Regions from separate parts of the Telluria sp. AIW5 genome, predicted to be linked through region 1. Evidence: predicted binding sites of a transcription regulator. Region 1 holds the regulator's gene; each other region holds the start of a gene.
The links. Region 1 encodes sigma-54, which starts transcription at its own class of promoters, with help from an activator protein. Its sites were predicted from a motif close to TGGCANGNAANCTGCTTT; they were not measured.
Positions count from the first base shown of each region.

Region 2: the regulator sigma-54 is predicted to act here: its motif matches at 1,521-1,538, upstream of AC1MEM_RS15445 (ammonium transporter).
Region 3: the regulator sigma-54 is predicted to act here: its motif matches at 2,467-2,484, upstream of AC1MEM_RS22880 (ANTAR domain-containing response regulator).

Region 1 is NZ_CM155289.1:294,471-302,382, forward strand. Features, by position in the region: gene AC1MEM_RS01295 (PTS sugar transporter subunit IIA) at 1-17, shown strand, start outside; gene hprK (HPr(Ser) kinase/phosphatase) at 63-998, shown strand; gene rapZ (RNase adapter RapZ) at 1,139-2,002, shown strand; gene AC1MEM_RS01310 (enoyl-CoA hydratase/isomerase family protein) at 2,167-3,252, opposite strand; gene hpf (ribosome hibernation-promoting factor, HPF/YfiA family) at 3,352-3,708, opposite strand; gene AC1MEM_RS01320 (RNA polymerase factor sigma-54) at 3,772-5,244, opposite strand; gene lptB (LPS export ABC transporter ATP-binding protein) at 5,280-6,041, opposite strand; gene lptA (lipopolysaccharide transport periplasmic protein LptA) at 6,041-6,682, opposite strand; gene lptC (LPS export ABC transporter periplasmic protein LptC) at 6,698-7,300, opposite strand; gene AC1MEM_RS01340 (KdsC family phosphatase) at 7,332-7,862, opposite strand; gene AC1MEM_RS01345 (KpsF/GutQ family sugar-phosphate isomerase) at 7,862-7,912, opposite strand, start outside.
Region 2 is NZ_CM155289.1:3,495,501-3,503,412, reverse strand. Features, by position in the region: gene AC1MEM_RS15455 (YncE family protein) at 1-274, opposite strand, end outside; gene AC1MEM_RS15450 (creatininase family protein) at 352-1,203, opposite strand; gene AC1MEM_RS15445 (ammonium transporter) at 1,587-2,789, shown strand; gene AC1MEM_RS15440 (tripartite tricarboxylate transporter permease) at 2,904-4,430, opposite strand; gene AC1MEM_RS15435 (tripartite tricarboxylate transporter TctB family protein) at 4,443-4,961, opposite strand; gene AC1MEM_RS15430 (Bug family tripartite tricarboxylate transporter substrate binding protein) at 4,972-5,991, opposite strand; gene AC1MEM_RS15425 (pyridoxal-phosphate-dependent aminotransferase family protein) at 6,043-7,266, opposite strand; gene AC1MEM_RS15420 (GntR family transcriptional regulator) at 7,518-7,912, shown strand, end outside.
Region 3 is NZ_CM155289.1:5,191,478-5,199,389, reverse strand. Features, by position in the region: gene AC1MEM_RS22885 (S9 family peptidase) at 1-2,011, opposite strand, end outside; gene AC1MEM_RS22880 (ANTAR domain-containing response regulator) at 2,494-3,129, shown strand; gene AC1MEM_RS22875 (CmpA/NrtA family ABC transporter substrate-binding protein) at 3,149-4,321, shown strand; gene AC1MEM_RS22870 (MFS transporter) at 4,853-6,145, shown strand; gene nirB (nitrite reductase large subunit NirB) at 6,167-7,912, shown strand, end outside.

The DNA of each region.
Region 1 (7,912 bases):
TGCAGGCCTTGGGTTAAACTCGGGGGAGTATTCCCCCTGGGTCTTTTCCTTATTATCAAGCCATGCTGCAGACTCCGCTTACCATCCAACGGCTGTACGACGACAACCGCGACAGCCTGCAACTGGGCTGGTTCGCCGGCTTTCCTGGCGGCGAACGGCTGATCTCGGGCGACGTCGCCTCCGCCGCCGACCAGGTCGGCCACCTGAACCTGATCCACCCGGGCCGCATCCAGGTCTTCGGGCACCAGGAACTGAATTACTACCACCGCCTGAAATCGAGTTCGCGCAGCCATGTGATCGGCGAACTGATCGGCGGCGGACCGCCGGCGCTGATCATCGCCCAGGGTCTCGAAACCCCGCCCGACATCCTCGCCATCTGCGACGAGCAGAACATCCCGCTGTTCTCGACCCCACTGCCGGCGGCGCAGGTGATCGACTTCCTGCGCGTGTATCTGTCGAAAAAGCTGGCCCAGCGCGTCATCATGCATGGCGTGTTCATGGACGTGCTCGGCGTCGGCGTGCTCATTACCGGCGATTCGGGCCTCGGCAAAAGCGAGCTCGGCCTGGAACTGATTTCGCGCTCGCACGGGCTGGTGGCGGATGATGCGGTGGAATTCTCGCGCATCGCCCCGAACATGATCGAAGGGCGCTGCCCGCCGCTGCTGCAGAACCTGCTCGAGGTGCGCGGCCTCGGCCTGCTCGACATCAAGGCGATTTTTGGCGAGACCGCCGTGCGGCGCAAGATGCGCCTGAAACTGATCGTCCACCTCGTCAAACGCGGCGTGCTGGACGAAGAAGTCGAGAGATTACCCTTCCACTTCCCGACCGAAGAGGTGCTGGGACTGCCGATCCGCAAGGTCGTCATTCCCGTTGCCGCCGGCCGCAACATCGCGGTGCTGCTCGAGGCCGCTGTGCGCAACACGATCCTGCAACTGCGCGGGATCGATACGCTGCAGGAGTTCATGGAGCGGCAGAGACAGGCGATGAGCGGCGATTGAAAAACCATCGTTCCAAATACGGCCGCTAAACCCTCGCCGCATTCCCCGCTAACTTGCGTGATCGGAACGTATGCACCCCGATCCGGCCGATTCTGGCACGGACGACGACAAACGGGGGGCTGTTGCGGTATCATCAACCCATGCACATTGTTCTCATTACCGGTATCTCCGGATCGGGCAAATCGGTTGCCCTGAATGTCCTGGAAGACGCGGGTTACTACTGCGTCGACAACTTGCCGCCGGCACTGCTGCCGCAGCTGGTGAAAACCGTGTCGAGCGAAGGAACGGACAAGCTGGCCGTCGCCGTCGACGCCCGCAGCGCCGAGTCGCTGGCGGAATTGCCGCTCACCGTGGCCAGGCTGGAAGAAAGCGGCCACGAGCTGAAAGTCCTGTTCCTGACCTCGAGCACCCATTCGCTGGTCGCGCGCTTTTCCGAAACGCGGCGCAGCCATCCCCTGTCGCATACGCTGCGCCCGGGCGAGAACCCGGCGTCGCGCCGCACCCTGATCGAATGCATCGCCGAAGAGCGCGAACGCCTGGGGGCGATCGAGCAGCTGGGCCATGTGATCGATACCTCCGAGGCGTCGGCGAATAAACTCCGCGCCTGGATCAAGGAACTGGCCGAGGTCCAGCATGCACCGCTGACCCTGTTCTTCGAATCCTTCGCCTTCAAGGTCGGCGTGCCGCTCGATGCTGACTTTGTGTTCGACGTGCGCGCTATTCCGAACCCGTATTACGACCTGTCGCTGCGCCCGCTGACCGGCAAGGACGCCCCGGTGATCGCCTTCCTCGAGGCCCAGCCGAGCGCCACCGAGATGCTGCACGATATCTGCAAATTCGTGGAAAAGTGGCTGCCCTCGTTCAAGACCGATAACCGCAGCTACCTGACGGTGGCCGTCGGCTGTACCGGTGGACAGCATCGGTCGGTGTACATGGCTGAGCGGCTGGCGGCCTATTTCAACGAGACCGAGCGCGTGGTGTTAAGGCATCGCGAGCAGTCGTAAGAAGACACGTTGCACCTGCGTTCATCGTTGGCCCTGGCTTACCGTAGGGTGGGCATGCCCACGCGTGCGCCACATGATCGGCGTTTGCGGTAATCGACGCCGAACGGTAAGCGTAGGTATGACCGCGTAGGCTCGAGAGCCCACGCTACGTTACGCCACCGATATCAACGCAAATGCCGCAAGGGGTGTGCGTGTTCCGGCCACGCCGGCGCGAAGAAGGCTTCGACCATGTCCGCCATCACGGCGTCCAGCGTCGGCGGATTCCACCGCGGCGCGTTGTCCTTGTCGATCACCAGCGCGCGCACGCCTTCCAGCACTTCGCCGTGCTCGAAATTACGGCGCACCAGCGTGCGTTCCATGCGCAGGCAGTCGGCAACGTCGAGTGAGGCGCCGCGCAGCAGCATCTCGTGCGTCACGCACATCATCAACGGTGAACGCTGGCGCATCGCTCCCAAAGCCTTTTGCGCAAACGGATTCTCATCGCCTTCCAGTGAAGCCATGATCGCGGCCACCGAACCGGCGCCGAAGTGGCGGTCGATCGCGGCGCGCTGCGTTTCGAGGACGCTTTGTCCCGCGTCCGTGGCACAGCGCGCAGCGAAGGCGCGGATTGCCTCGGGCACTTGCGCGCCCGGCGTCGATGCGATCAGCGCATTCAGTTCGCCCAATTGCGCGCCCGGCACGAAGACGTCGGCCAGGCCGACATACAAAGCGTCGGCCGCGCCGATCGTCAATCCCGTCAAGCCCAGGTAATTGCCCAGCTGCCCAGGCGCGTGCGACAGGAAGTGGCTGCCGCCGACATCCGGGAACAGGCCGATATTCACTTCCGGCATCGCCATTTTCGTGCGCTCGGTGACGATGCGCAGGCCGGCCTGCGGACCGCCCTGGGCGATGCCCATGCCGCCGCCCATCACCACGCCATCCATGATCGCAATATACGGTTTCGGATAGAAATGGATCAGGTGATTCAGCGCGTATTCTTCGGTGAAAAAATCCTCGAGCAGCGCGCTGCCCCCAAGCGGCGTGGCGTGCCCCGCTTCGTGGAAGAAGCGGATGTCGCCGCCCGCGCACAGGGCTTTTTCGCTGCTGCTGGTGAGCACGACCGCGGACACGGAGGCGTCGTCGCGCCAGGCCAGCAGGATGTCGGTCAGGCGGCGGACCATTGCCAGCGAGAGGGAGTTCAAGGCCTTGGGACGGTCGAGGGTGATCGTGCCGGTGCCGTTGGCAATGCGGGTCAGGACGTGGTCGGTCATGGCGAGTGAGCTGGTGAAAGAGACATGTATTTTACCGAAGGCAGACGTGAAAAGGGCGCCTCCCGGCGCCCTCGTTCAGACGGTGCTCAGTGCCCGGTATTACAGCGCCGCAGCAGGCTCTCCGCCTTCAGGCAGGCGCTTGAGCGCCTCACGACTATGGTCCTTCAACATCGTCTTGTATTTCATCACCTGGCGATCCAGCCTGTCCATGAGCAGGTCGATCGCAGCATACAGGTCTTGCGCCACACTCTCCACGTGCACGGTCTTGCCGGACACGCGCAAGTTAATCTCGGCCTTTTGCCTTTTGTCTTTTTCGGTGAGATTGTCGATGGCGAGGATCACGTGGGAATCGATGACCTGATCGAAATGTCGGGTGATGCGTTCGAGCTTGTTCTGTACGTATTCACGGATGGCGGGGGTGACGTCGAGGTGGTGGCCACTGATGGTGAGATTCATACACACTCCTTTGAGAAGATAGCGGCCGCCGGGCCGCGCAAGGAGTGCGCGTGGCTGCCGCTGTTACAAGGATTTGCGGAGGCTGACGGGAGGGATCTTGAGCGCTTCGCGGTATTTTGCAACCGTGCGGCGCGCAATGACCATGCCTTGTTCACCGAGCATTTCCGCGATCTTGCTATCGGATAATGGGTTCTTTGGGTCCTCTGCTCCTGTCAGCTGCGCGATAAGCGCCCGTATCGCCGTGGACGATGCTTCGCCCCCCGCTTCGGTGGCGACATGGCTTCCGAAGAAATACTTCAGCTCAAACATGCCGTGCGGGGTCAGCATGAATTTCTGAGTTGTTACGCGAGAAATCGTGCTCTCGTGCAGACCCAGTGTATCAGCAATCTCGCGAAGCACAAGGGGACGCATGGCAACCGCGCCATGGCTGAAAAAGTTCTTCTGACGCTCCACAATTGCCTGCGAAACACGCAGGATCGTATCGAAACGCTGGCGCATATTTTTGATGAGCCACTTCGCTTCCTGCAGCTGCGCGCTCATCTGGCCTTCGCCTTTTCCCTGCTTGAGCAAATTCGCGTAGACGTTGTTCACGCGCAGGCGCGGCATGACTTCGTTGTTCAGCGAAACGCTCCAGCCGTTCTTCGATTTGCGGACAATAACGTCCGGAACGACGTAGTCCGAGACGCTCGATGCAAAGGCGGCGCCGGGATGCGGATTGCACTGGCGAATGACGGCTTGCGCTTCGCGCAGGTCTTCGTCGTCGCAGTCGAGCGCTTTCTTCAACTTCGTGAATTCGCGCTGCGCGAACCAGGTCAGGTAACCCTCGACGATCTTCAAAGCCATGCGCCGCGTCACCAGCGGCACGCCCGGCATGGCGCGGATCTGCAGCGCCAGGCACTCGGACGCGCTGCGCGCACCGACGCCGACCGGATCGAGGCTTTGCACCATCGCCAGCGCGCAGCGCAGTTCGTCGATCTCGACTTCCAGCTCTTCCGGCAGGCGCGCGTGGATCTCGTCGAGCTGCTCTTCCAGGTAGCCGTTGTCGTCGATGGCGTCGATCACCAGTTCGGCGAGGGCCCGGTCGCGCGCCGTCACGCCGGTCACCCGGATCTGCTCCGTCAGGTGCTCGCGCAAGGTCACGCCGATAGCGCCCAGCTGCGGACGGCCATCGTCGTCGCCGTCGGCGTTCGACGCGCGTGACAACTCTCCCCAGTCCGCGTCGGACTCGCCGCGTTCGACCTCGCCGCCGCCGTCAAGGCCGTCGGCACCATCCGCGGCTGCGGGGGCGCCCTCTTCCGCATTCGACGCCGGCGCCTCGCCTTGCGCCGGCGCGGCGTTGAGCGCGCCGTCGGCCAGCAGGCGCACCGAGTGGTCGAGCGGATCGTCGAGCCGCTCGAGCAGCGGATTATCGGACAGGATTTGCTCGATCTCCTGGTGCAGTTCGAGCGTGGACAGCTGCAGCAGGCGGATCGACTGCTGAAGCTGCGGCGTGAGCGCCAGGTGCTGCGAAGTCCGGAGTTGCAGGGATTGTTTCATGTGCCGCTTGGGTTCCGTGTTTTGCTACAGGCTTGCTACATGCGGAAGTGTTCGCCCAGGTAGACGCGCCGCACCGACTCGTCGGCGATGATGTCGTCGGGGCGTCCCGACGCCAGCACCGCGCCCTGGTTGATGATGTAGGCGCGGTCGCAGATGCCAAGCGTCTCGCGCACATTGTGGTCGGTGATCAGCACGCCGATGCCGCGCTCCTTCAGGAAGCGCACGATACGCTGGATCTCGATCACGGCGATCGGGTCGACACCGGCGAACGGTTCGTCGAGCAGCACGAAGCGCGGATTGGTGGCGAGCGCGCGCGCGATCTCGACGCGGCGCCGTTCGCCGCCCGACAAGGACAGCGCCGGGTTCTCGCGCAGCTTCTCGATTTGCAGTTCGGCCAGCAGCGAGTCGAGCCGGTCGTTGATGGCGGCTTTGGTCAGTGCCTTGCCGTTGTCGTCGCGCTGCAGCTCCAGCACGGCGCGGATGTTGTCCTCGACCGTCAGCTTGCGAAACACCGAGGCTTCCTGCGGCAGGTAGGATAAACCGAGTACCGCGCGCCGGTGGATCGGCAGGCTCGAAATATCGGTGCCGTTGATTTCGATGGCGCCGGCGTCCGACGGCACCAGGCCGACGATCATGTAGAACGAGGTGGTCTTGCCGGCGCCGTTCGGCCCGAGCAGGCCGACGACTTCGCCGCAACCCACTTCGAGCGACACGTCGCGCACCACCAGGCGCTTGCCGTAACTTTTCTGCAGCCCCCGCACGACCAGGGTACTGCGCTTGTCGCTTGCTTCTTTCATTATCGCTTTCCTGCTACTGGCGCTGCCGGCGTCGATGAAGGTGCCGATGCAGGCGCAGCCTTGGCCGCCGGCGCGCCGGCCGGGGGAACCGCTGCCGCAGGTGCGCCAGGCGCGCCGCGGCGCGGTGCGATGATCAGCGTCCCGCGCCCGCCGCCAAGCTTGCTCTCGCCGCTGGCGTCGTTGCGCACGGTCGCCACTTCCTTGCGGCTGTCGTAGGAGATGTAGGCGCCATCGAGCTCGTTGGTCAGCCGCCCGTTTTCGAGCTGCTTGACGATCGCCTTCGAGAACAGCTTGACCAGCTCCTGGCGCTCGTCGTATTCGATGCGCTCGGCCTGGCCTTCCATCCACAGGTCGGGTCCGCCGTCGCGCTTCTGGCGGAAGGTCGCCACGCGCCCCGGGCCGGAAGTGAGCGTCACGCTCATGTAGCCTTCCGGCGTTTCCTTCACCAGTGCGCGGTCCGACTTCATGATCAGGGTGCCGCGCGTGAGGATGACGTTGCCGGTCAGGATGCGCGTCTGCGTGACTTCGTCGACGTCGAGCGAATCGAAGTTGATGACGGCCTGCTTCAGCGAGTCCGCGCGCTCGGCGGAAGCCGATAGCGAGAGCAAGGAAAGGAAGGCGGCGGCGAGAAGGGTTTTCATTAGGGCTCGTTCCTGTTATTGGGTGGGTGCGGCGTGCTGGCGCGGCGGATAGACGATCTGGCCACGCCCGCCGAGGTGCAGCTTCTGGGTCGGGTTCTCGGCCACCATGCCGACCCCGTTGACCGAGGCGGCGCCGAGGGTCATCTGCACCGGAAGTTTCGTCTTGACGACCTCGTCGTCGGCCAGCAGGGTGAGCGCCTCGGTGCGCGCGCGCAGTGCTTCGCTCTTGGGCGTGGCCGGGCGCGCGATGTCGACATTGCCCATCAACTCGACGCGGTTTTCGGCGTGATAGACCTGGCCGCGGTCGGCGTGCATGGTCATGCGCGGGCGGCCCGGCGCCATGCTCTCGACGATCGGCTTCGATACTTCGGAGACGTCGTTGTCGGGATGGTGGGCCAGGCGCGCGCCGGACATCACGTAGCGCGGCACGCCGGTTTCGGTCATGCGCACGAAACTGAAGTTCTCGACGATGTAATCGGGCTCGTTCAGGTTGTTGCCGGCGCCTGCCGTGTCCCCGGTCTGGATCGCCTGCAGCAGCCAGAAGCTGCCGAAGGCGAAGAACACGGCCGTTACCATCAGCGCCAGCATGCGCCAGCGGTGTGCGGTCCGTTTGTTCACGTAGGTCGCCATGGTGTCACGCCCATGCGAACTATGCGAAATAAGGCGCGAGCGCCTCTTCGTACTTGCCCTGCGCGCGCAGCACCATGTCGCACACTTCGCGCACGGCGCCGCGCCCGCCGCCGGCTTTGGTGACGTAATGCGCGCGGTGCTGCACTTCCGGGTGCCCGGTCGGCACCGTCGCGGCAAAGCCGACCTTGGCAAGCAGCGGCAGGTCGATCACGTCGTCGCCGATATAGCCGCACTGCTCGGCCGTGAAGCCGGTCTGTTCGAGCAGTTCGGCAAACGCGACGCGCTTGTCCTGGTGGCCCTGCCAGACGTGGTTGATGCCGAGGTCGCGCGCACGCGCCAGCACGATCGGCGATTTTCTCGCGCTGATGATGGCGGTAATCACACCCGTCTTTTGCAGCAGCTGGATGCCCAGGCCGTCGAGCACGTTGAAGGTTTTCGTGATTTCGCCGTCCGGCCCGTAGGTCAGGCTGCCGTCGGTCAGGATGCCGTCGACGTCGAAGATCATGACTTTGACGCGCGCGGCGCGCTCCATGTGTGCAAGCGGGGTCATCAGATTACCTTTGCGCGGGTCAGGTCGTGGATGTGCAGGGCGCCGACCAG
Region 2 (7,912 bases), 2.3 Mb from region 1:
GCGTGCGCAGGTCCCAGGCCGGGATCACGTGCTGCGGGCTGATGCCGACCTTGAAGCGGTCGACGACTTTCATCGTTGCCGGATCGATCACGCTGACGTCGTTCGAGCGCAAATTCGGCACGTACACGCGTTCGAGGTCGCCGCGTACGGCGGCGCTCAGGTGCGTCGGACCGATTTCGCTGTACAGGTTGTTCGGATCGAGGACCGGCGGCATGCCGGAAGCCGCGACGACGTGGGAGGGCCCGGTGACGACCGGTGCCTGCTTGCTACGCATGAGGATGGCCGCGCCGGCCACGATGGACAAGGCGACGATGGCGCCGACTGTTTTTTTGAATCGCACGATGGGGTTTTTCAGGGTTGCCGGGTTGGGTTCTGGTTGGGATGCGCCTCTACTACGGCGCGGATGGCGGCGACGGAGGCCTCGACGACAGCATCGACGCCGGCCTGGCCGAGCGCCGCCGTTGCGCGGCGCGGGTCGCCATTGACGCCGCCGGCCTTTCCGGCAGCGGCGCCGGCCGCGAGCAACTCCTGGCGCACCAGCCTGGGATCGACCGCCAGCGACAGCGCCGTATCGGCGAGGCCTGCGTGCAGGCCGATCTCCGCATCGCCATAACCGCGGCGCTTCAGGCCGGCCACATACGCCGTTTGCGTCGCTCCGTAATAGCCGAGCAAGGCGTGAACGCGGCAAGCTTGCCCACGGTTGACGCGGTCGGCCGCCTTTTCTTCGTTTTTCTGGTAGCCGCCGTGGTCGCCGAGGAAAAACACGTCGCGCGCGCCGTGCTGGCAGAAGCTGCGCGCGGTGGCTTCCAGCACCGATTCGAAGGCGGCGTCCGGAATCGAGATCGTGCCGGCAAAGCGCATGTGGCCGACCGGCGGCGTGATCGACCCTTCGGGCACGTAGGCGACGACCGGGGCGACGACCGCATTCCCGAGGCGCTGGGCGACGCGGCCGGCCAGCACGCGGGCGCGCACATTGTGCTTGCCGAGCACGATATGCGGCCCGCTTTGTTCGGTGCCGCCGATCGGCACCAGCACCGTGGTGGCGCCGGCTGCGATGCGGGCCTGCAGTTCGGGCGAGGTCAGGTCTTCGATATAAACGCTGGCCGGGGCGCCTGCAGCTGCCAGTACGGGGGCGGCCAGCATCGCGGCGAGGCTTGCGGCGCCGAACACCTTGCGGCGCCGGCTGTTCTGCGGATGAAGCATCGTGGGTCGTTTTCCTGGGCTGTTTCCGGCGCGTCGCGGATGCTTTCCGCGCGTCACTCTCACATCATTGTAGAGCAGGCGGTCCGGTAAAAACGGAAGTTGAGCGAGTATTCGCGGGCTCTGTTGCAAACCAGCAGTTCGGGATTGTCTTCGCTACAAGCCGGGCGCCCACGCGCCCGCTTTTAGTGCAGGCTCTGCCGCATACAGGTGCGCTAAAACGTGCGCCGAACGCACACTTTTAGTGCATCGCACGTGAAAAGCCCTGCCGCGCAGGAAAATGTCGAGAATATTCAGCACCTTGACGATGCGCCACGGGGAGGCGCGAATTTTGCTTTACCACATCCTCTCGTCTTACATTCGCACTCTTTTAGAAAGTCACTCGGATGGATGCACTACATAATGGCGCCGACACCCTGTTCGTCCTGCTCGGCGCGATCCTGATCCTGGCCATGCACGCCGGCTTCGCATTTCTCGAACTCGGCACGGTCCGCAAGAAAAACCAGGTGAATGCCCTGGTCAAGATCCTGGTCGATTTCGCCGTCTCCACGATTGCGTATTTCTTCATCGGCTACAGCATCGCCTACGGCGTCAACTTCTTTTCCGACGCCGCTGCCCTGAGCACGCGCCACGGCTTCGAGCTGGTCAAATTCTTTTTCCTGCTCACCTTTGCCGCGGCGATCCCCGCCATCATTTCCGGCGGCATCGCCGAGCGCGCGAAATTCCACCCGCAGCTGGTCGCCACGGCGCTGCTGGTCGGTTTCGTCTACCCCTTCTTCGAGGGCATCGTCTGGAACCACAACCTCGGCGTCCAGGCCTGGCTGCATACCGTCCTCGGTGCCGAGTTCCACGACTTCGCGGGTTCGGTGGTCGTCCATGCCGTGGGCGGCTGGGTGGCGCTGCCGGCGGTGCTGCACCTTGGTGCGCGCCGGGGGCGCTATACGAAAGCGGGCACGATCGCGGCCCACCCGCCATCGAGCATCCCTTTCCTTGCGCTGGGCGCCTGGGTGCTGGCAGTCGGCTGGTTCGGCTTCAACGTCATGAGCGCGCAAACCCTCGATAAAATCAATGGCCTGGTCGCGCTCAATTCGCTGATGGCGATGGTCGGCGGCACCCTCGCCGGCGTGCTGGCCGGTAAGAACGACCCGGGTTTCGCCTATAACGGGCCGCTCGCCGGGCTGGTGGCGGTGTGCGCGGGCTCCGACCTGATGCATCCGCTGGGGGCGCTGGTCACCGGCGCCATCGCCGGCGGCGTCTTTGTCTGGATGTTCACGCTGACGCAAAACAAGTGGAAGATCGACGACGTGCTGGGCGTCTGGCCCCTGCACGGCCTGTGCGGGGCCTGGGGCGGGATTGCGGCCGGCATCTTCGGCCAGCGCGCGCTGGGTGGCCTGGGCGGCGTGTCCTTTGTCTCCCAGCTGATCGGCACCCTGATGGGCGTGGCGATTGCGTTTGCGGCCGGCTGGCTGATTTACGGCCTGCTCAAGCGGCTGGTGGGGATCAGGCTCGATCCCGAGGATGAGTACAATGGCGCCGACCTGTCGATTCACAAGATCAGCGCCACGGCGGAGCGGGAGACGAGCTGGTAGGGTGGGCATGCCCACGCGTGACGCCCGCCCTAGTGTTGGCGTGCTTGTCTTCAAACGAAGCCAACAATGCGCGTCGTTCACGCGTGGGCATGCCCACCCTACGTACTGCGAAAATCAAGCAGCGTGGCCTGGCTCCGCAGCCACCGGCGCCCGCGGGAAGAATCGCTGGCGCAGCGAACCCAGCAGCGACCAGCCGAGCCCGGCCACCGCCAGCGTCATGATCGTGCCGACCAGCCCGTTGCTCCAGAAAATCTCCAGCCCGCCGCGCGAGGCCAGCATGCTCTGGCGGAACGCGTCCTCGGCCCGGTCGCCCAGCACCAGGGCCAGCACCAGCGGCGCCAGCGGGTAGTCGAGTTTCTTGAACACGTAGCCGACGATGCCGAAGGCCAGCATCAGCCAGATGTCGAACTGGGCGTTATGCACCGTGAAGGCGCCGATCGCGCACACCACCAGGATCACCGGGGCGATGATCGAGAACGGAATGCGCAGGATCGCGGCAAACAGCGGCACCGTCGCCAGCACGATGATCAGGCCCGAGATATTGCCGAGGTACATGCTCGCAATCAGTCCCCAGACGAAATCCTTCTGCTCGACGAAGAGCAGCGGACCCGGCTGCAGGCCCCAGATCATCAGGCCGCCGAGCAAGACCGCGGCGGTGGCCGAGCCGGGGATGCCCAGCGCCAGCATCGGCAGCAAGGCACTGGTGCCGGCCGCATGTGCCGCCGTTTCCGGCGCCAGCACGCCGGCGACGTTGCCCTTGCCGAAGCTGTCCTGGTCGCGGGCGAACTTCTTGGCCACGCCATAGCCCATGAACGAGGCCGCCGTGGCGCCGCCAGGGGTGATGCCCATCCAGCAGCCGATCGCCGAGGAACGCAGCAAGGTGGCGAAGTGGCGCGGCATCGTGGCCCAGGTCTTGAACACCACCTTCAGGTCGATCTTGCCGTTCTTGCCGCGGAAAGCCAGGCCTTCTTCGATCGTGATCAGGATTTCGCTGATGCCGAACAGGCCGATCACCGCCACCAGGAAGTCGAAGCCGCGCAACAGCGGTGCGGCGCCGAAGGTCATGCGCAACTGGCCGGAAATCGTATCGAGGCCGACGGCCGCCAGCACGAAGCCGACACACATGGCGATGACGATCTTCGCCTTTGCTTCCTTGCCCATGCCGATGAAGCTGGCAAAGGTGAGGAAATAGACCGCGAAGAATTCGGGCGGCCCGAAGCGCAGCGCGAACTTGGCCACCAGCGGCGCCAGGAAAGTGATCATCAACACGCCGACGAGCGCCCCGATGAAGGAGCCGGTAAAGGCGCTGGTCAGCGCTTCGCCCGCCCTGCCCTGCTGCGCCATCGGGTAGCCGTCGAAGGTGGTCGCCACCGACCAGGCCTCGCCCGGAATATTGAACAGGATCGAGGTGATGGCGCCGCCGAACAGCGCGCCCCAGTAGATGCACGACAGCAGGATGATCGCCGAGGTCGGGTTCATCGTAAACGTCAGCGGCAGCAAGATCGCCACCCCGTTCGGGCCGCCGAGCCCGGGCAGCACGCCGACGACGATGCCGAGCAGGATGCCGACGATCATCAGCCCACCGTTGTGCCACGACAGGACGGTCGAAAAACCCTGGAGCAGCGCGTTGAAGTCATCCATGTGAAGTTCCGATCAGTAACCGAACAATTGCTCGAGAGGGCCCTTGGGCAGCGGCACCGTGAACATGATTTCAAAAATCCAGAACAGGACCAGGCTGATGACGACGCCCGTGATGGCCGACCTGTACCAGGTGAATTTGCCAACCAGGCACATGAAGATGCCGATGAACAGCGCCGAGGCCACGTAGATGCCGATGAACTGGACCGCCGAGATATACACAATCAGCGGCAGCAGCACGATGGCCACCAGCTTCGCCTGGGCCTGCTCGAGGAAGGCGGAGCGGTCGTTCTTGCGCAGTGCCTGGACGACCACCACGATACTGCCCAGCAGGATGGCGATGCCCATGCGCATCGGGAAATACCCGGCCTGCGGGCCATCCTCGGCCCAGCCGGCGCCGAGCTTGTAGTTGCTCACGATGGCCAGCAGCGCGAACGCGGCAACCACGATGCCGACCGCGATTTCCATAGTCCGCTTGGTAATGACGGTCGCCGACGGCGCCACGCCACCGTGGGTCTCTTCTTGGGGAGTCATGGTGCGCCCCTTACGGTGCCATGAAACCGGCCGCCTTCATGATCTGGCGGTGGGCCTGTTCGTCCTTGCCCAGGTAGGCGCGCAGCTGGTCGCCCACCATCACGGTCGACTTCAGGGCGTTCTTGGTCACGTACTCTTTCCACTCGGGCGTGGCCACCACCTTCTGCATCAGGTCCGTGTAGTACTTCGCCACTTCCGGCGCCACCTTGCCTGGCAACATGAAGACGCGCAGCATCTGGTACTGCACGTCGAGGCCTTGTTCCTTGCAGGTCGGCACGTCGGCCCAGCTCTGGGTAGCCGTCACCTTCTCGGTGTAGGCGCTGCGCTTGTCCGCGAACAGGCACAGGGCACGGTGCTGGCCGGCGCGCCACTGCGCGATCGATTCGGACGGATTGTTCGGGTTCGAATCGATGTGCTTGCCCGACAGCTGGGTGGCTGCCTCGCCGCCTCCCTTGTACGGGATGTAGATGAACTTGACGCCCGCCGCCTTTTCCACCATCGCGGTAATGATCTGGTCCTCGCGCTTGGAGCTGGTGCCGCCCATCTTGAACTTCGACGGTTCCTTTTTCACGGCGGCCAGGTATTCCTGGACCGTCTTGTAGGGGGTGTCGCTATTGACCCAGAAGACGAATTCGTCCTGCGCCACCATCGCCACCGGCGTCAGGTCGCGCCAGTTGAAATCGAGCCCGGTCGCCAGCGGCACGGTGTACAGCCCGGACGAGGACACGACCAGCCGGTGGGCGTCGCCCGGCGTCGCCTTGATGTCGAGCAGGCCTTCGGCGCCGCTGGCGCCGGCCTTGTTCTGCACGATGATCGGCTGGCTGACCAGCTTGTGCTTGGCGATGATGCCCTGGATCGCGCGCGCCATGTTGTCGGTGGCGCCGCCGGCGCCGAAGGGCACGATGAACTCGATCGATTTGGTCGGTTCCCAATCTTTTGCCATGGCGGCGTTGGTCATGCCGAGGGCCAGGCCTGCGATTGCGAGAGAGTGCTTGAGGGTGACGTTGAAACCAAGCTTGAAGTTGTTCATGAACTGTCTCCTGTCCGGCCGTGGCCGTTATTTTTAGTGTTCTACTACGCCTTAAGCTGCCTGTTGCCGGGCGGCGCCCGGCAAGGACTCCCGCAGAGACTGCATCGCGGCAGCCACCCCGCCCGCCTGGTGCGGCACCCCGGCCAGCGCCAGGCCCATTTCCACCCCGGCCAGCGTTCCCATCAGCGTCAGGTCGTTGAAATCGCCCAGGTGCCCGATGCGGAATACCCAGCCGCTCAGCTTGCTGAGGCCCTGGCCGAGCGACATGTTGAAATTCGTCAGGATGATCTTGCGCAGCGCGTCCGCGTTGTGGCGTTCGCCATTCGCGCCCTGCGGCATGACCACCGCCGTCAGTACGCCGCTGTACTCCGCCGGGTTCTCGCACAGGATCTCCAGGCCCCAGGCACGCACGCACTGGCGGGTCGCCTCGGCATGGCGCTGGTGGCGCGCGAACACGTTCTGCATCCCTTCCTCGAGCAGCATGTCGCAGGCTTCCGACAGGCCGTACAACAGGTTGGTCGCCGGGGTGTAGGGCCAGAAGCCGTTCTTGTTGGCTTCGATGATCTCGTCCCAGGCCCAGAACGCGCGCGGCAGTTTCGCGGTGCGCGAGGCGGCCAGCGCCTTCTGCGACACGGCGTTGAAGGAGAGGCCCGGCGGCAGCATCAGGCCCTTCTGCGAGCCGGCCACGGTGACGTCCACGCCCCATTCGTCGTGGCGGTAATCGAGCGAGCCGAGCGAGGAAATCGTGTCGACCAGCAGCAGTGCCGGGTGGCCGGCATTGTCGATGGCGCGGCGCACCGCGGCGATATCCGAGGTGACGCCGGTCGACGTCTCGTTATGCACCACGCACACGGCCTTGATCTGGTGATCCTTGTCTTCCAGCAGGCGCGCTTCGATGCGGGCCGGGTCGGCGCCGCGGCGCCAGTCGTCGCCGATGAATTCGGGTTTCAAGGCAAGCCGCTCGGCCAGCCGCTTCCACAGCGTGGCGAAGTGGCCGGTCTCGTACATCAGCACCGTGTCGCCGGGGGACAGCGTATTGACCAGCGCCGCCTCCCACGCACCGGTGCCGGAAGCCGGATAGATCACCACCGGCTGCACGGTCTGGAAGACCTGGCCGATCTGGCCCAGGATTTTTTTACCGAGCTGCTGGAACTCCGGACCGCGGTGGTCGATAGTGGGATAGTCCATGGCCCGCAGGATGCGGTCGGGGACGTTGGTCGGGCCGGGGATCTGCAGGAAATGCCGTCCGGACGGGTGGGAATTCAGCTTCAACATTGCAACTCCTAGAGGAAGGGCCAACGCAGTCAGAGATATTCGATCGACGAGCAACTTTGCATACAATATACGTAAAAGCCGCAGAGTCAAGAAAATATCGTGGTGCGCTGCAACGCGCGACTGGCGCATTATTCCGCTTGCATGCGGGCAATACAAAGGGGAAACGTCCTGGGCTGCGCCCTGGGCGCGCGCCACCGCCTGCGGCTCAAAGAAACATTTACCGCCGAAATAAATCGTATACAATATATTTCATGATTCACGAACCAACATTCCCCATCCCCCCACGCCCGGCCGTCATCGACCGCCAGGGCCTGGCTTCCGCCGTCACGGTACGCCTGCGCGACATGATCATCGAGGGCACCCTGGCGCCCGGCACCCGTCTCAACGAACGGGTGCTGTGCGAACAGCTGCTGGTCTCGCGCACGCCGCTGCGCGAAGCCTTCAAGGTACTGGCCGGCGAAGGCCTGATCGAACTCCTGCCCAACCGCGGCGCCCAGGTGGCCGAGATGTCGGTGGCCGACATCGAGCAGACCTTCGAGGTGCTGGGCGCACTCGAGGCGCTGTCCGGCCAGCTGGCCTGCGAACGCATCACCGACGCCGAAGTGACCGAGATCCGCGCGCTGCATTACGAAATGCAGGCGGCGCA
Region 3 (7,912 bases), 640 kb from region 1:
ACATCTCCGGCGCGCGCATCAGGGCCATGAAGGTCATGAAGCCGCCATAGCTGCCGCCGTAGATGCCGACGTTGGCCGCATCGCCCTGGTAATTCGCCACCATGTACTTCACGCCGTCCTGGTAGTCGACCAGTTCCGGGTGCCCCATCTGGCGGTAGATCGCGGTGCGCCAGTTGCGGCCATACCCCTGCGAGGCGCGGTAGTCCATGTCGAGCACGATGTAACCCTTCTCGACCAGCAGGTTGTGGAACATCTGCTCGCGGAAGTAGACCGGGAAGCGCTTCGTCGTGTTCTGCAGGTAGCCGGCGCCGTGCACGAACATCACGACCGGGTATTTTTTACCGGCTTCCATGTGGGCCGGGCGGTACAGCTTCGACCAGACCGGATCGCCGCCGGCGCTCGACGGCACGGCCACGAACTCGGGCTGGACCCATTCCCGCGCCTTGTATTCGGCAGTACGCGTATCGGTCAGCTTGACCGCCGCACCGCCGGTAACGGGCACCGTCGCCAGCTGGGCCGGCATGTAGCTCGACGAGTAGTGCACCAGCAGCTTGCGGCTGTCCGGCGACAGCGTGAAGCGCTCGACGCCTTCCAGGTTCGTCACCTCGCGCGTGCCGCCATCCTTCGCATTCACGGCGCAGACTTCATACGTGCCCGGATTCTTGCGGTTGCAGAGCATGTAGGCGGTGCTGCCGTCGACGTTCCAGCGCACGTCGCCGGCTTCCCATTTGCCGGAGGTCAGCGCGCGCGGACGGCCGTCGACGGGCTGCGTGTACACGTGCGCGTAGCCGCTTTCTTCCGACACGTACCACAGCGTGCGGTTGTCCGGCAGCCAGCCGAAGTCGCTGTTGTCGAAGTTGACCCAGGCTTCGTCCGTGAGGCGATGCTGGGGTTTCAGTTTCGCGGCCTTCAGGTCGATGGTGGCGATCCAGCGGTCCTTGTTGTCGATAGCGCGCAGCATGACGGCGGCCTGCTGGCCATCGAGGCTCCAGCGGACCGCATCGGCACGGTCAGCGATGCGGAGCAGGCGGTTGCCTTTCAGGGGATCGAGTCTGGCGGCGGCGCGCAGCCTCGCCAGCGGGTCTGTCGCGATGCCGGGCAGGGTGTCGAAGAGGATGTCCTGCATGCGGTTGGCAACCAGGTCGATCAGTTTCAGTTGGTGCGGCACGGGATAGCTGCGGCCGACGCGGGTGCGCTCGTCGTCCATCTCTTCATAGCCCGATTCGGTCACGTAGCGCGGCATCTTGCCGACCCGGCCTTTGTCGGCGCCCTTGGCAGCGGTGACGATCACCAGGTAGCGGCCATCAGGGGACAGGGCGCTGCCTTCGATCGTGATCTTGTCGCCCAGGTAGACCGGGCCTGGTGCGCGGGTGGGATCGAAGCGGCGCTCTTCGTCGACACGGGCGCGCGCGGCGTCGCGGTCGTCCTTCGCGCGTTTCAAGGTCGTGATCAGGCGTAGCTGCATGTCGCGCAGTGCTTCCGGTTCCTGCACAGCCGGATCCTTCGCCGCGCGCAGCAGCGCCACCGGCGCCTGCAGGCGGCTGGCGCGGTCCCAGCTGAACCAGTCGTGGCCGATGCGGAACTGCACCGCGCGCTCGTCGCTCGAGTACTGCGGGTCCTCGGCCTTGAGGCCGCGCGTGATCTGAACCAGTGCACCATTCTTCAGGTCGCGCTCGAACAGGTCGCCATTACGCACCATGATGGTGCGTGTATGTGCACGGTCATAGACCATGTCCGGGCTGTCGAGCTTCGCCAGGTCGGCGTCGGCGACTTTTTGCGGGCTGCCTTTCGTGGCGATGAAGGTGTCGCGCAACTGCGAGCCGGTGCGCTTCTGCTTGAAATACACATCCTGGCTGTTCCAGCTCCACCATGCTGCTTCGGCCGGGTTGCCGATCCAGTCCGGATGGGTCATGGCCTGGTCGAGGGTAATGGGCGTGGGCGCGGCCACAGCCGGAAGCGCAAGCAATGCGCACAGCGGGGCGGCAAGGAAAGTCAGTGCAGGAAGTCGCATCGTGGAGTTCTGGTGAGGAGAGAAAATAGCTTTCTGGCTAGAAAAAATGCGAATGCATTCTAGCGCAGCCACTGAAGCGACGGGGGATTCCGGCAGCGATCGCCGGACAATAAAAAAGCGGCCCGCGTACGTAGGTACGGGGCCGCGGGATGCGGTGCTGCCTTACTGTTGCGGAATCAGGCCGCTTGCTGCTGTGCCTTTGGCGCGCGTGGCAGCAACATGGCGATGCGCACGATGACGGCAAGGGCTGCGACGCTGGCGTGGAAGTATTCGACTGGCGACATGATGATCTCCTGTAATTCGTTGATGTTGCGGTGCAGTATAAATGCCTCCGATCCATAAATAAACTTTCTGTTTGTGATGTTGGCGATCAGGCTGGTGAATGACCCGTCGGCCTAAGCTGTTGAGATATAGGCCTGGACGATATCGATACTGTAGGGAAACTATATGAGGCGTGGCCCGTTTCTTGCATCAATTGCAGCATGAAACAAGCGGACCTCACCCCCAGCCTGCGCATCGTCGTCGTCACCGGCGGCGATGCCCAGGCCTGCGATGCAGCCCGGGCCGCCCAGGCCAGCCGCAGCGCGGCACTGCGCGTCGGCCTGCTGGAGTCGGGCTACGACATCGTCGCCTCGCTCCCGCCAGACATCTTCCTGCCCGAACGGATCGCCCAGCTGCAGCCTGACCTGATCATCCTCGACAGCGAATCCGATGCGCGCGACGTGCTCGAACACATCGTGATCGCCACCCGCGAGGCGCGCCGCCCGATCGTGCTCTTCACCGAAGACGACAGCGCGGCGACGATGGAAGCGGCGGTGGCGGCGGGCGTGTCGGCGTATATCGTGGCCGGCCTGCGCGCCGAACGCGTGCGGCCCGTGCTCGACGTTGCGCTGGCGCGCTTCAGGCGCGAACAGAAACTGCTGGGCGAACTGGCCGACACCCGCCAGAAGCTGGCCGAGCGCAAGGTAATCGACCGCGCCAAGGGCGTGCTGATGGCGCGCCACAAGCTGCTCGAGGACGAAGCCTACGGCCGCCTGCGCAGCCTGGCGATGAACAAGAACATGAGACTGGCCGAGATCGCGCAGCGCATCCTGGACGTCGAGGATTTGCTGGGCTGACGCCGGCGAAAGGAAACGCATGACTGGCCTGGCAAAAGCAGGTTTTCAGGGAGCCGGATCGGACCGCCCCGAAAAGGAGACACTTCGTATCGGTTTCATGCCGCTGGCCGATTGCGCGCCGCTGGTGATGGCCTCGATCCTCGGCTTCGACGAGAAATACGGCATCAAGCTGGCGCTCGACCGCCAGCACTCGTGGTCGGGCATGCGCGACCGCCTGACGAACGGCGAGCTCGATGCGGCCCATGCCCTGTATGGCCTGCTGTACGGCCTGCACATGGGGATCGGCAGCGCCGCGCGCGACATGGCCGTGCTGATGAACCTGAACCAGAACGGCCAGGCGATCGTACTGTCGCGCGCCATCGCAGCGGCCGGCGTGTCCGACGGCGCAGGCCTCGCCGCGCTGATGCGCGAGCAGCCGCGCCGCTACACCTTCGGCCATACCTTCCCGACCGGGAACCACGCGATGTGGCTGTGCTACTGGCTTGCTGCCGCCGGCATCGATCCCCTGGCGCAAACGAAGCTGGTCACCGTGCCCCCCAGCCAGATGGCGGCCAACCTGGAAGCAGGCCACATGGACGGCTTCTGCGCGGGCGAGCCCTGGAGCCGGCGCGCGGTCATGGAAGCGAGCGGCGCGCTGGTGGCATCGAGCAGCCAGGTCTGGCCCAACCATCCGGGCAAGGCGCTCGGCGCGCGGGCCGACTTCGTCGCCTCCCACCCGAATACCTGCCGCGCCCTGGTCGCCTGCCTGCTGGAGACCACGCGCTGGCTCGACGCTTCGCCCACCAACCGCGAAGCCGCCGCCGAGGTGCTGGCCAGTCCCGCCTATGTGCACGCCGACATCGACCTGCTGCGCGCCTGCCTGGTGCCGCGCCGTTCGGACTATCCGGAACTGCGCTTCTTTGGCGAAGGGGAGGCGACCTTCCCGTGGCTGTCGGACGGGATGTGGTTCCTGACCCAGCAGCGGCGATGGGGACTGCTGCGGGAAGACCCGGATTACCTGGGCGTGGCGGGTTCGGTGAACCAGGTGGCCTTGTATCGCGAGGCGGCCGAGCTGGCAGGGGTAGATGCGCCGTCGGTCGTCATGCGCAGCAGCCGGCTGATGGATGGGCGCATATGGGACGGAAGCGATCCTGCGGCGTATGCGGCGTCGTTCGAGATTCACCAGCGTGAACCGCAGCCATTGAGCGCGTGAGGTAATTCACCCGGGCACACCACCGGCGTAACGCGGCGCCCGGAACGCAAGAGCACCGTAGGGTGGGCACCCCGTGCCCACGCGGAAGCGCGCGCAGCGTTGGCGTTCGCTCTATTGGACGCGTTCGCACATGGCAGAGCATCCCCAAGCGCCCAGTTAGCGCTACGTTCATCGCACACGCCGCGCAGCGGCATGTCGGCGTAACGGACGCCGGATGCGTGCGTAACCGCGTGGGCGCGGGGTCCGATCGCGGCCCGGCCCACCCTGCAAAATCCACCGCGGTGCACCGTTCCGCATCATTAGCGGGCATTGTGCACTGCAATAGAGCGCCTTCTCCCGATCGACCGCGGCACCCGCCCCGCGCCCCCGCTGGCACGGCTCTTGCAATTACTCCCATCAGGATCAACGGCGATCCCTTCAGTTACACAGCCGGTCCAATGCTGGACCGGCGTTCCGGACAATGGCGTCCGCCTCCCAGGTCACACACCTCGGGACGCGGACGCCTTTTTGTTTTCAAAGACGAGGGATACCATGGCCAGCAAAGCAAACAGCATCACATTGACCGACTTCCATACGCCCCAGATGCGGGCCTTCCACCTGACCTGGATGGCCTTCTTCATCTGCTTCTTCGCCTGGTTCGCCTGCGCGCCGCTGATGCCGGTGATCAAAGGCGAATTCGGCCTGTCGGTGGCGCAGATCGCCAACATCAATATCGCCGCGGTCGCGATCACGATCCTGGTGCGCCTGCTGGTCGGCCCGCTGTGCGACCGCTTCGGCCCCCGCAAAACCTACACCGGCCTGCTCGCCCTGGGCGCGATTCCCGTGCTCGGCCTCGCCTTTGCCCAGAGCTACGAAAGCTTCCTGATGTGCAGGCTGGGGATCGGCGCCGTGGGCGCGAGCTTCGTCATCACGCAATATCACACCTCGGTGATGTTCGCCCCGAAAATCGTCGGCACCGCCAACGCGGCCGCCGCCGGCTGGGGCAACAGCGGCGGCGGGGCGGCGCAGGCGGCGATGCCCCTGCTGCTGTCGGCCCTCGTCATGGCGGGCGTCAGCGAAACCCTGGGCTGGCGCATCGCCCTCATCGTCCCGGGCGTGGCGATGCTGGTCATGGCGTTTGTCTACTGGCGCTACACCCAGGACTGCCCGGCGGGTAACTTCAGCGCGCTGCGCGCGGCCGGTGTCGCCTTCGAGGGCGGCGGCAAGGGCGGCTGGGCGAGTTTCAAGGCGGCCTGCCGCAACCACCGCGCCTGGCTGCTGTTCGTTACCTACGGCGCCTGCTTCGGCATCGAGATCTTCATCCACAACATCGCCGCCATCTATTACGTCGACCATTTCGGCCTCTCGCTCAAGTCGGCCGGCCTGGCCGCGGGCAGCTTCGGCCTGCTGGCGCTGTTCGCCCGTGCGCTTGGCGGCTGGCTGTCGGACCGCTTTGCCGCGCGTGGTGACCTCAACAGCCGCGTTACCGTGCTGTTCGTGCTGATGGTGGGCGAGGGCCTGGGCCTGCTCGTGTTCGCGAATGCCGACGGCGTCGCCTTCGCGCTGCTGGCCATGGTCTGCTTCGGCCTGTTCACCCACATGGCCTGCGGCGCCACCTACGCGCTGGTGCCCTTCGTGGCGCCAACGGCGCTGGGCGGCGTGGCGGGCATCGTCGGCGCCGGCGGCAATGTCGGCGCGGTGCTGGCCGGCTTCCTCATGAAGGGGACGGGCGACCTGCGCCAGACCCTGATGATCCTCGGCGGCCTGGTCGTCGTATCCAGCCTGTGTGCGCTCGGCGCACGTTTCAGCACTACCGCCACCGTCGCTGCCGCGGCGCGGGCTTAGTTGGAAAATAAGGAGTCAAGCATGAACATCATCGTCATCGGCCACGGCATGGTCGGCCACAAGTTTGTCGAAACGCTGGCCGCTGCCGAGTCACAGCCGAACCTGCACCTGCACATTACCGTGCTCGGCGAAGAGCCGCGCCCGGCCTACGACCGCGTCCACCTGTCGGAGTTCTTCGCCGGGAAAACGGCGGCCGACCTGTCGCTGGTGGCCCCCGGCTTTTTCGAGCGCACCAACCTTGAGCTGAAGCTGAACGCCAAAGTCGTCGCCATCGACCGCGCCGAACGCACCGTCACGCTGGCCAGCGGCGAAGTGCTCCCCTACGACAAACTGGTGCTGGCCACCGGCTCCTCTCCCTTCGTGCCGCCGGTCCCGGGCCGCGAGCGCGCCGACTGCTTCGTCTACCGCACCATCGAAGACCTGGAAGCGATGCGCGAATGCGGGGACCGCTCACTTAATCGCTCCCGCACTGGCGTCGTGGTCGGCGGCGGCCTGCTGGGACTGGAATGCGCCAAGGCGCTGCGCGACCTGGGTCTCGAAGCCCACGTCGTCGAATTCGCGCCGCGCCTGATGGCGGTGCAGGTCGATGATCACGGTGCACGCGTGCTGCGCACCCGCATCGAAGAACTGGGCGTCACCGTCCACACCGGCAAGAACACGCTCGAGATCGTCGATGGCGAAGCAGGCACCCACCGCATGCGGTTCGCCGACGGGTCGCACCTGGACACCGACATGATCGTCTTCTCGGCCGGCATCCGCCCGCGCGACGAGCTGGCCCGCGCCTGCGACCTCGCGCTGGGCCCGCGCGGCGGCATCGCCATCGACGACGACTGCCTGAGCTCGGACCCGCACATCTACGCTGTCGGCGAATGCGCCGCCTGGCGCGGCCAGCTGTTCGGCCTCGTCGCACCGGGCTACGACATGGCGCGTACCGCCGCACGCCACGTGCTTGGCGCACCGGGCGGCTTTCTAGGGGCGGACCTCAGCACCAAACTGAAACTGATGGGCGTGGACGTGGCCAGCATCGGCGACGCCCATGGCGCAACGAGCGGCAGCCGCAGCGTCCAGTACCTTGACGAGCGGCGCCAGACTTATAAAAAGCTGGTCGTCAGCGACTGCGGCAAGCGCCTGCTGGGCGCGGTCCTGGTGGGCGACGCGGCCGAATACGGCACGCTGCTGCAGATGGCCCTGAACGGCATCGACCTGCCGGAAGCGCCGGAAAGCCTGATCCTGCCGCAATTGGCCGGCGCGCCCAAAAAAGGCCTGGGTGTCGACGCGCTGCCGGATGCGGCCCAGATCTGCTCCTGCAACGACATCTCGAAAGGGACGCTGTGCGCGGCGGTGAAGGACGGCGCCACCAGCATCGGCGCCCTCAAAAAATGCACGACTGCGGGCACCGCCTGCGGCGGCTGCGTGCCGCTGGTGACGCAAGTGCTCAACGCCGAACTGGCGAAGCAGGGCGTGGCCGTCAGCCGCGCGCTGTGCGAACACTTCAATCACTCGCGCCAGGAACTGCACCACCTGGTGCGCGTGGGCCGCGTCAAGAGCTTCGGCGAGCTGCTGGCCAGGCACGGCACGGGCCTGGGCTGCGATGTCTGCAAACCCGTCGCCGCCAACATCCTCGCCTCAACCTGGAACGATTTTGTCCTGAAACCCGAGCACGCGAGCCTGCAGGATTCGAACGATTACTTCCTCGGGAATATCCAGAAGGACGGGACCTACTCGGTGGTGCCGCGCATGCCCGGCGGCGAAGTGACGGCCGATGGC